Regions from separate parts of the Colwellia sp. BRX9-1 genome, predicted to be linked through region 1. Evidence: riboswitches for the same ligand, from Rfam matches in the RefSeq annotation. Region 1 holds a riboswitch; the other holds the start of a gene.

The links. A riboswitch is a leader RNA that binds a small molecule or an ion and turns the genes downstream of it on or off. The one in region 1 is predicted to bind lysine.
Region 2: another riboswitch for lysine. It lies ahead of lysC (lysine-sensitive aspartokinase 3); the one in region 1 lies ahead of dapA (4-hydroxy-tetrahydrodipicolinate synthase).

Annotation. Positions count from the first base shown of each region.
Region 1 covers NZ_JACGVM010000008.1:98,761-103,676, forward strand. The annotation lists gene H4J76_RS09775 (PLP-dependent decarboxylase) at 1-205, opposite strand, end outside; gene H4J76_RS09780 (2,3,4,5-tetrahydropyridine-2,6-dicarboxylate N-succinyltransferase) at 232-981, opposite strand; gene dapA (4-hydroxy-tetrahydrodipicolinate synthase) at 1,012-1,944, opposite strand; lysine riboswitch at 2,035-2,206, opposite strand; gene H4J76_RS09790 (DsbA family protein) at 2,333-3,583, opposite strand; gene H4J76_RS09795 (methyltransferase) at 3,806-4,840, shown strand; gene H4J76_RS09800 (sensor histidine kinase) at 4,884-4,916, shown strand, end outside.
Region 2 covers NZ_JACGVM010000013.1:107,930-112,845, forward strand. The annotation lists gene deoA (thymidine phosphorylase) at 1-62, opposite strand, end outside; gene H4J76_RS13075 (hypothetical protein) at 334-954, shown strand; gene H4J76_RS13080 (DUF6435 family protein) at 1,059-1,238, opposite strand; gene H4J76_RS13085 (hypothetical protein) at 1,377-1,784, shown strand; gene H4J76_RS13090 (hypothetical protein) at 1,875-2,159, shown strand; gene H4J76_RS13095 (GNAT family N-acetyltransferase) at 2,220-2,627, shown strand; lysine riboswitch at 2,793-2,991, shown strand; gene lysC (lysine-sensitive aspartokinase 3) at 3,103-4,455, shown strand; gene queC (7-cyano-7-deazaguanine synthase QueC) at 4,530-4,916, opposite strand, start outside.

The DNA of each region.
Region 1 (4,916 bases):
ATAACGGGTTCGCTTTTACCGCAAACCATAACTTAATGACGTCTTGGCGTTGTAGTTCGGCTAAATGGGCTTTAAGCGCATCAAGATGATAAACAAAGTAACCTTCTTGCTGGCTACTTTCAGGTTGTTGCTTTGTTAACTCAGCGCTTAATTCAAGCGCCGAAGGAGAATCAAAACAATAGGTAGTATTTACTAACTCAGACATGATATTCCTGCTTTACCTTAGAGGGCTTAACGTAAAATAGACTCGAGCTCTAACGAGGCATTACTTTTTTCATCGCGATATTTAACGATTAATGCACAAGCCATATTTAAACCGTGCGTTTTCGCCCACGCCCCTGAAACCGGACGTGTTCCTGGCACCACTACAGCACGTTCAGGAATATCAGCACCTTTTTCAAGCATCACTTCATTCACACAATCGTAAACAGGCACTGACGCTGAAAGTGAGACACCTGGCGCTAAAACAGCCCCTTTTTTAACAACAATACCTTCGACAATGACCACACCAGCACTTAGAAAGGCACCATCTTCGATAATAACAGGGCTTGCACCAACCGGTTCTAAAACACCACCAATTTGAACAGCGGCAGAAACATGAACATTTTTACCTATTTGGGCGCACGAGCCAATTAATGCATGGCTATCAATCATAGTACCTGTATCAACAAAAGCCCCAACATTAATGTAAGCGGGTGGCATAATAATGACACCAGGAGCAACATGCGCACCACGGCGAACTGAAGAACCACCCGGTACTAATCGCACTTTATCGTCAGCGGTAAACTCACGCGCAGGTAAATTATGTTTATCGACAAACCCCTTATAAATGCCATCAAAAGCAATGTTTTCGCCCGCTTTAAATGCTGATAATATAGCTTCTTTTACGGCTACATTGGCCTGCCAATTTCCTGCTTCATCTTGATTTGCCGCACGAACAGTACCTGCTTCTAATTGTGTTAATGTTTCTTGCCAATTCATTTTAAATTCTCATGTTAATACTTAAAGGGATCACTTAGCTTGAGTTTCAAGCCATTGATTAATTAATTTATCTGATGCTAACAGCGAGTTGCAGTCGTTAAGTTCTAAATGGGTTAACGGCGCACGTAAAAAGGGAGTGTTGATCATTTTATTTTGGTGCATTAATACTTTTACGGGTATGGGACTTGCCACCTGAAAAAGCTCATCGACCGCATTTTGCCAAAGTGGAAATAAACCTTGAGTCTCACCAGCTAGTGATAGCTCGACGTATTGATGAGTCGCTGCCGGCCAGACATTACTACAAACCGAAACTAACCCTTTTACACCTGCTTGTGCTAAGTAAGGCATCATGGCGTCTTCACCACTATATAGGGCTATATCTGGACAATACTGGCGATAGGCGAGTACCTGATTTAAATCGCCACTGGCTTCTTTTAACGCCCAACAATGCTGATGATTTTGCACCGCCTGTAAAGTTTCAATAGCAATAGAAACACCGCTACGAGAGGGGACGTTATATAACATACAGGGGAAGTTGGCGGCATCAAGTAAAGCACTAAACCATTGCGTTTGACCTATCACACCCGGCTTTGCGTAAATGGGACTACCAAGTAAGTAGGCTGAAATAGGTAATTTATTACAAGCTGTTATCCAATTAATTTGCTCGGTTAACTGATAACCGCCAACAGCAACCATTAAAGGTGCGCTTAGTGATAATTGGCAAACGAATTCAACAATCTTAACTTGCTCTTGCGATGTTAAGGCCAGGCCCTCTCCTGTACTACCTAGCAAGACAATACCATTACCGGCGTCAGACTGACTAATAGCTAATTGTTTGAGGCTTGGAAAATCGATTTGACCATCATCAAGTAATGGCGTAATTAATGCGGTCCATAAAATAGTATGATGAAGCGTTGGGTTAGCTGTTAAGCTAATTTTTTTTGATAGTTTTATTTGATTCATTTCTCTCGAACTCTGTTCGTTCGGAGAACTTTTAGGCGTTTGTAATAACCAAGATAACAATCACTTATGTGAAGAGCATTAGGCTTTACAAAGGCCAGAAGCTCCCCACCAAGTTGGTGACAATTGTTAGGATTCAACCCAAACAACCGATAAGTAAATTATCAAAAAATTACTTACCTCGGCATTAATCCCCCTCGTTACCAATCATTAGAGCTTGATCTCTTTATGATAACTACCTGGTTAATGCTCCTCTTCTGGCCCTTTATCATAAGTTTCGCTTGTTTGAAAAAACAAAACTTTATTGAATTCAGGACAACAACATTAGAACATTTATTCTAATGTTGAGTCAATAGTGCTCTAAATGAAGATAATACGGATATATTATATCTTATGAAACAATGATCGCTTGTTCAATTTGTGCCAAGCGGTCTTGCCCCCAACAAATAACATTTTGAAATCGAAAACAAGGCGCTCCCCATAACCCCATGCCATCTAAAGTACTTTGGTTGGTATCAGACCATTGTTGCCAGTCATGTTCATTATTATATTCTAACGCTTGTAGATAATTGATTTTATGCTGCTGACATAAAGATTCGATTACCGATTTATTTGATAAGTCTAAACCGTCAACATAAATGGCCTTAAACGCAGACTTAATAAAATCGAGTTCTTTATTTTGTTGTTCTGCATACGAAAAAATTTGAAAAGCATTAAAAATACCTTGCCCTAAAGGATCTGCAATACCGGTAAAAGGAATATTAAGTTTTTTAGCTTCACGACTGGCATCAAAAACAGCATAACGTTCTTTATTTTCTGTCGTGGTTAACCCCCGCATAATCAAAGGTAATAACGGCTTTATCTTTAAAGGGATCTGATAATGCTGACTTAACTTTTCTGCTTGTAATAAACCAATGTAAGAATAAGGGCTTCGTAATGAAATAAAGGCTTCTAATATTTTCGTGTCAGCGATGTCAGCGATGTCAGCTGCATTATCTTTCACTTGTTGCTCAGCAAAGACTAATTTATTTTTTTGATAAACAGCAACACTGTCATCTTTTGCTAAACCAAAGTCAGCCAAACGTTTTTCTAGATGCTCAAGCCTATCAATACCAACAAACCATTGCCCCGCAATAAAAATAGACGAAGGTAAGTAATGCCCTTGTTTAACTAAACGTATTAAATTTTTAATTTGATAATTTATTACCGGTGTAGAAGCATGATAGTAGTAATCAAAATCATTCGACCAAGTCTGTTGAAAGAGTTGCCAAGCATTATCGAGTGTTTTAGGTCGCAACTGCCACATTTGCTGACCAGTAAAGAGTGATTCTTGAGTCGGTCGTTGCGTTATTTTTTTCAATTGATATTGATCAGCAATAAAGTTGGCATCTTTTATTGCCCAAGTGCGCATTAATTTGGGATCGATAGTTACCCCTGGAACACTTTCATAGACTAAGAACAATTTAAATTGAATATTGAAACGTTGCTCTAGCTCTGGTAACACTTGAATCAGCATAAAGCTATAAGGGTCATTAAGTGCTAAGTAAACTTCAGCGACAGGTGTTTTTCTAAACCAGTTAGGGACGGTAAAATAGCGAAATTTTAATAACCATGCACGCTTATCACTGCGTATTAGTTTCACTTTAAACCAAGTAAAAAATTTAGTAAAAATAACCCACTCCCTGAATTTTATATGGTGATTTGCAAATTTATTATTCGCCTTTCTGACATGATAATAATATTCACGTAGAATAGCGGCTATTATAAACATATCTTTTCGTTAAGCGTATAAAATACCGTTAATTAATTTAGGGTATAAGTTATATATTTATGAATGCCATAACCCAATTATTTGAGAATAACTTTGTTAGATAACATCAATCAATTATTGCTGCGTAATCCCGATTTACTAAAAGCAAAAGCGCCATTATTTATCAACTTACCTATTGACGATTTTTTTGAAGAATACCATGCACTTCACCCTCAAGCAGTGATGACATGTTATAACACGAATTATCAATCACATTTACAAGCCAAACGATTAGACCTCACTCAAATGACTGCGGTATTTAATGTCTATTATCAAAGTAAGACTGCCCACGACTTAGTGATTATTCAGTTTCCTAAAAGTAAGGCCGAGTTAACTTTTATGCTCGCGATGATAAAAGACTCGATAGCAAATGAATGTTTAGTTTTGGTTGTCGGTGAGAATAAAAGCGGTATTAAGTCATTAGCAAAGTTGACCGAACAACAGCTTGGCGATTGTGCAAAAATTGATGCTGCTCGCCATTGCTTATTATTCGCAAGCAATATACTTGCGACGCAAGAGTCTTTTATCTTAGACAACTGGCTAAAGCCATATTCTTTTATGATTAAAGACACAAGTGTAGATGTGGTTGCCTTGCCTGGTGTATTCAGTCAAAACGGCCTCGACATTGGCACTCAGGTATTGTTGGAAAATTTACCAAAGAAAATTACCGGCGAGCTACTCGATTTTGGCTGTGGTGCCGGAGTCATAGCCAGTTACTTGGGTAAAGTTTTTCCTGAGATTAAGTTACACTTACTTGATGTCAGTGCCTTAGCATTATATTCAGCGCAAGCAACATTGAAATTAAATAATTTAACTGGTCACGTTTTTCCATCAGATAGCTTGTCAGATGTAAAAGGTAAGTACGATTACGTTATTTCAAATCCACCCTTTCATCAGGGCCTTAAAACCAATTATCAAGCAACAGAGACATTCCTTTCAAAAATAAAACCCCATTTAAAACCGAAAGGACAAGTCACTGTGGTGGCAAATAGTTTTCTCCGTTATCAACCCATCATGGAAGAGGCGATTGGAAGAACACAAGTTTTAGCTAAGCAAAAGGGCTTTTCTCTTTATCATTGTTCAATTTAATTGCTCAATATAAAATTTAAGTTACTATAAATATATGGAAAAAATGAAACGCATTCACTCATTAAAGAAAAAACTG
Region 2 (4,916 bases), on a different contig from region 1:
TCATCTACAGTTAAAGCTTGTTTATTACGTTTTTGACGAATGATATTTTGAGGTAAGTGCATAGTGATCCCTTTAGATAATAATTGAGTTGAAAAGCATTAGGTAACAATTATGTAAACGTCCATGCTTTTTAATTTGTTAATTGGTTGCTAATAGCATAGCTATGTATTGCTTTTATTTAGTATTATAGTTGAGCCATAACTAGCTGTTTAATACATTTAATAGCCATATATTGTGTTTTCCTGACTCATGTGTCAAGATCTAATCGTGTTTTTCTGACCAATTGGTCAGATTATTATACTATGCCCGTTGTTTTACTAAAAGAGTATTGTCATGTCCCTGTTAGAAGCCTTTGGTTATGTTGCAAGTGTGCTAATTGCCTTATCGTTAATGATGTCTAATATCAAACGATTGCGTTGGATAAATTTATTTGGTGCTGCTGCCTTTAGTGTTTACGGGTACTTTATTGATGCCTACCCTGTTTTTATTTTAAACGGTTGGATAGCTTTGGTTGATGTATACTATTTAATCCGTATTTATCAAGAAAAAGATCAATTTGATTTAATTAAATTAAAATCAGTGGAATCATCTTTTTTCAACTTGTTAAAGGAACGTTACGGTAAAGATATCATTGGCTTATGTAAAAACTTTCAGTGGCAGCAACTTGATGATGCCGTGGTATTGTTATTGTTTAGGAACATGAAACCCGTAGGATTATTTGCTTATCGGGAGTTAGATGAGGACGGTAAGGTTGAAGTGCTACTCGACTATATCATTCCCGAAGACCGAGATTTTAAAGCAGCCAAATTTATGTTCTCTGCTGAAGAAAATCAACTAAGACAAGAAGGTATTAAACATTTAATCGTCGAGCCATCAGATGATGCTCATGAACTTTACTTGAGACGGGTTGGCTTTACCAAAAAGGCTGATCATTACGAATTATTAATCAATTGAGTGTACTGAAGACCGCAAGCAGATAAATACCGGGTTTAAAAGGGAAAACAATAAAATCCCGCCATCACCTTAAATGAAGTGGCGGGGTGTTCGCTATTAGCGCGTTAGTTCTTTTGTGAATTTTCTAAATCTTTAATCTGCACGGCTATTTTTTCTGCTTCAGCAGTGATCATCGAATATGACTTTATATCTCCATTTCTTTGCGAAAACATCGCTTGTTCAAGCTTAGCTTCATAGAGTTTATTTAATCTTTTTATCGGGTCTTTTTTAAATATTCCAAACATTTTATTTACCATTGAGTTGGTTACTGTTAGTTATACGTATACAAATCGATTTTAGTTTTTATTATTTACATTTTAATTAAAAACTTATTGTATCGTGCTACGTGTTGCAAAAATTTATTCTCATTATAAGAGGGAAAAATGGAAAAAAATAAATTCAGCTCAGAATGGTCCTTACTCCAAAATCAGTTTGACAGCTATGAGAAACATTCGCTTTATATAAAACTTATTGCCGTTATCGTTTTACTAATAGCCATTATATCGAATGTAATCACGATTCCTATCTTTTTAATCTTAGTCGTTTTATGGCTTCAAGATGCTGTTTGGAAGACATTTCAATCACGTATTGAGACACGGCTTTTACAGCTGGAAAAATATATTTCAGCCGACAGTAGTGAAAATGTATGTCAATTTAACTCTGAATATCATAAAGTTAGCTTATCAGGTCTTACCTTAATTAAAGAATATGCCTGTCAATCAATTAGGCCTACTGTTGCATTTCCTCATGTAGTATTGATATTCATCTTATGGGTTCAGCATGTGTTGTAGTGGGTTAGCTTATATTGATAAATCACTTATGACTTTAGATAACTATTGTTTTATTCGCGCGAATATCGCGTTATTTTTTGGATAATTATTATGAACTTAGACAAATCGACTAAACGTATTGATAAAAGAGTTAAGAAAGGATTTCAAGGCTACCCACAAATTTCATTAGCTTATTTTGGTCAGTCAGCTGATTGTGCTACTGAAGTTGTGGTTGGTTTTATTGCCGCTGAAGGTGATGCTCCACAAGAGCAAAAATTTACCAGTAAAGGTGATGCGAGAAAAGATGAAACTATTCAAACAACACTATTAAAAGTTATTGAACGTGCTGATGCAAAAACAGTGGTAGAAGTTGCGGGTGTTACCCTTATTAAATAATGTTGCTGGCTAATTACTGTCTGTTAATAGGTCAGTGAATATTGAGTTTAAAAATTAAAGATGACCATAATTTATAGATTTTCTGACGACCATATAAAGCAAGTTCACCAGCTTTATAAAAGTGTATGGTGGGGTAAAGAACGCTCACTCGAAGACACTCAAAATTGTATTCGTGGTTCTCAAATTTGTATTGGTATTCTCGATGTAGACAATGAGCTCATTGGTTTTACGCGAATTCTAAGCGACTTTATCTATAAAGCAATAATCTTTGATGTGATTGTAAGCGCCTCTCATCGCGGTAATGGTATCGGTCAGCAATTGATGAGCCTGGTTAAAAACCATGATAAATTAATCAAAGTAAAACATTTTGAATTATATTGCTTACCTGAACTGGAGAGCTTTTATAAAAATCTTGGTTTTTCAACGGATGTCGGTGGTATAAAATTAATGCGCTGCAGCAACCGTTAATTTTTATATAAAAGCCTAGCCATGCTTTAGTTGAACTATGGGTAATACTATTAAGCTATTATTTCTAAAAAAGATCGACTTAGCCTGTTGATTTATTATTACAGATAGGATTTAATCCACATGTCGGTTATTAGAATAAATACTCAAATTGTATGTTTTTAATAATCAACCAGAAGAGGAGCAGTAGCTAGGTAGATAACACGAAGAACCACCATTCTTTTGACTGTTATTGAGGGAGACTATTGCCGAGAGTAATTAGCGAGTGGCGTTATTTATTCGGTTACTAGGGCTGAATCCCTAGGATTGTCACCTCTAGTTAGTATGTTAAGTGCTAATTAGATTATGGTGGAGAGCTTCTGGCTGAAAAGTTTAGTTTATCTTACCAAGAACACTTCTTAATTCAGCCATGCTCTTCCTTGAAGTTTATAAAGTTACCCTATAATTATTACTGGGGGCTTAATTAGGGAGACCTTAGATGTCATTATTACCTTTTACTGTTGCAAAATTTGGCGGCACAAGTCTAGCTGATCATCAAGCGATGTTACGATGCGCTCAGATCATTAAAAACGATGCAAGTAACAAAGTTGTTGTCGTATCTGCAAGTTCAGGCGTTACTAATTTACTGGTTCGTTTAAGTCAAAAAGATGTATCTCAGCATGAACAATTAACAATCATTAGCAGTATTCGCGCTATCCAATTTAATATTACCCAACATTTAGCTGAAGAAACACAGCTAAACTTTCAAATTGATCAACTGCTAAATGAGTTAAGCGAGTTCTCTAACGCGCAATCACTTAATTATTGCCCACGCATAGCCGATGCAATTTTGTCATTTGGTGAACAAATGAGTTCATGTATCTTTGCACAAGTCCTTAAATCTGTTGGTGTTAATGGCGAAATGTTTGATGTTCGCCAAGTTATGAAAACCAACGCATTATACGGTAAAGCCGTTGTTAACCTTGAGATGCTCGCTAATAACGCACAGCAATTTCTTATGCCTTTGCTGGTTGATAAAGTTATCGTTACCCAAGGTTTCATTGGTCAAGACGAGGACGGTCATACGACAACCCTAGGCCGTGGTGGATCTGATTACAGTGCGGCACTTTTAGCCGAAGCGTTACATGCCGATAATCTTTCTATTTGGACTGATGTTGTCGGTATTTTTACCACAGACCCACGTATTACCGAGCATGCCCGTGCTATTAAAGAAATCAGTTTTGGCGAAGCGGCTGAAATGGCGACCTTTGGCGCAAAAATTCTTCATCCGGCAACACTCATTCCTGCGATGAGAAAGAATATTCCGGTTTTTGTTGGTTCAAGTAAGGAACCAGAGAAGGGGGGTACACGCATTCAACAGTTTGTTGAATCGAGCCCAATATACCGCTCAATAGCCTTACGTAGAGAGCAAACATTAGTAACGGTAAAGAGTCCTGCTATGCTACATGCTAGTGGTTTTCTTGCACAAGTCTTTGGTATTTTAGCCAAACATGAACTGAGTGTTGATTTAATTACCACCAGTGAAATCAGTATTGCGCTAACCTTTGATAATCCAACGGGGTCGACGCAAGCGCTTTTAAATTCAACCGTTGTTGAAGAATTAGAACAGCTTTGTGAAGTCACCGTAGAGCACGGTTTATCGTTAATAGCGGTTATAGGAAATAAAATGCATCGCAGTAATGGCGTTGGTACCAGTATTTTTGAAACTATATCAGGGATAAACGTGCGGATGATTTGTCATGGCGCCAGTGAACATAACTTATGTTTCTTAGTCGACGAGAAACAAGCAAATGAAACCGTTGAAAAGCTACACAATGCCTTATTTTCATAAGCTTTAAGCGTAATATTTCTTTGGTCAGTACAGAAAAAAGATAAAACACCTTGCCGTGTTTTATCTTTTATTTATCAAGATTCGTAACTTAACGGATCGGTAACATTATTATCACTGAAAGCTTCTAAACGCTCTTGGCAGGCACCACATTTTCCACAGGCTTTTTCACGGCCGTTATAACACGTCCAAGTATTATCATAGCTTAAGCCCATTTTTAATCCATCGGTTAAAATATCACTTTTAGTAACCGTTAAATAAGGGCTAAATATTTCTACTGACTCGTAGTTAGCTATTTTACACACCTCATTCATTTTCATTACAAATTCGGGACGACAATCAGGATATATTGCATGGTCTCCTGAATGTGCGCCGTAATAAACTTGGCTAGCCCCCACTGAAACGGCATAACCGACCGCAAGTGATAACAAAATCATGTTACGGTTAGGTACAACCGTTGATTT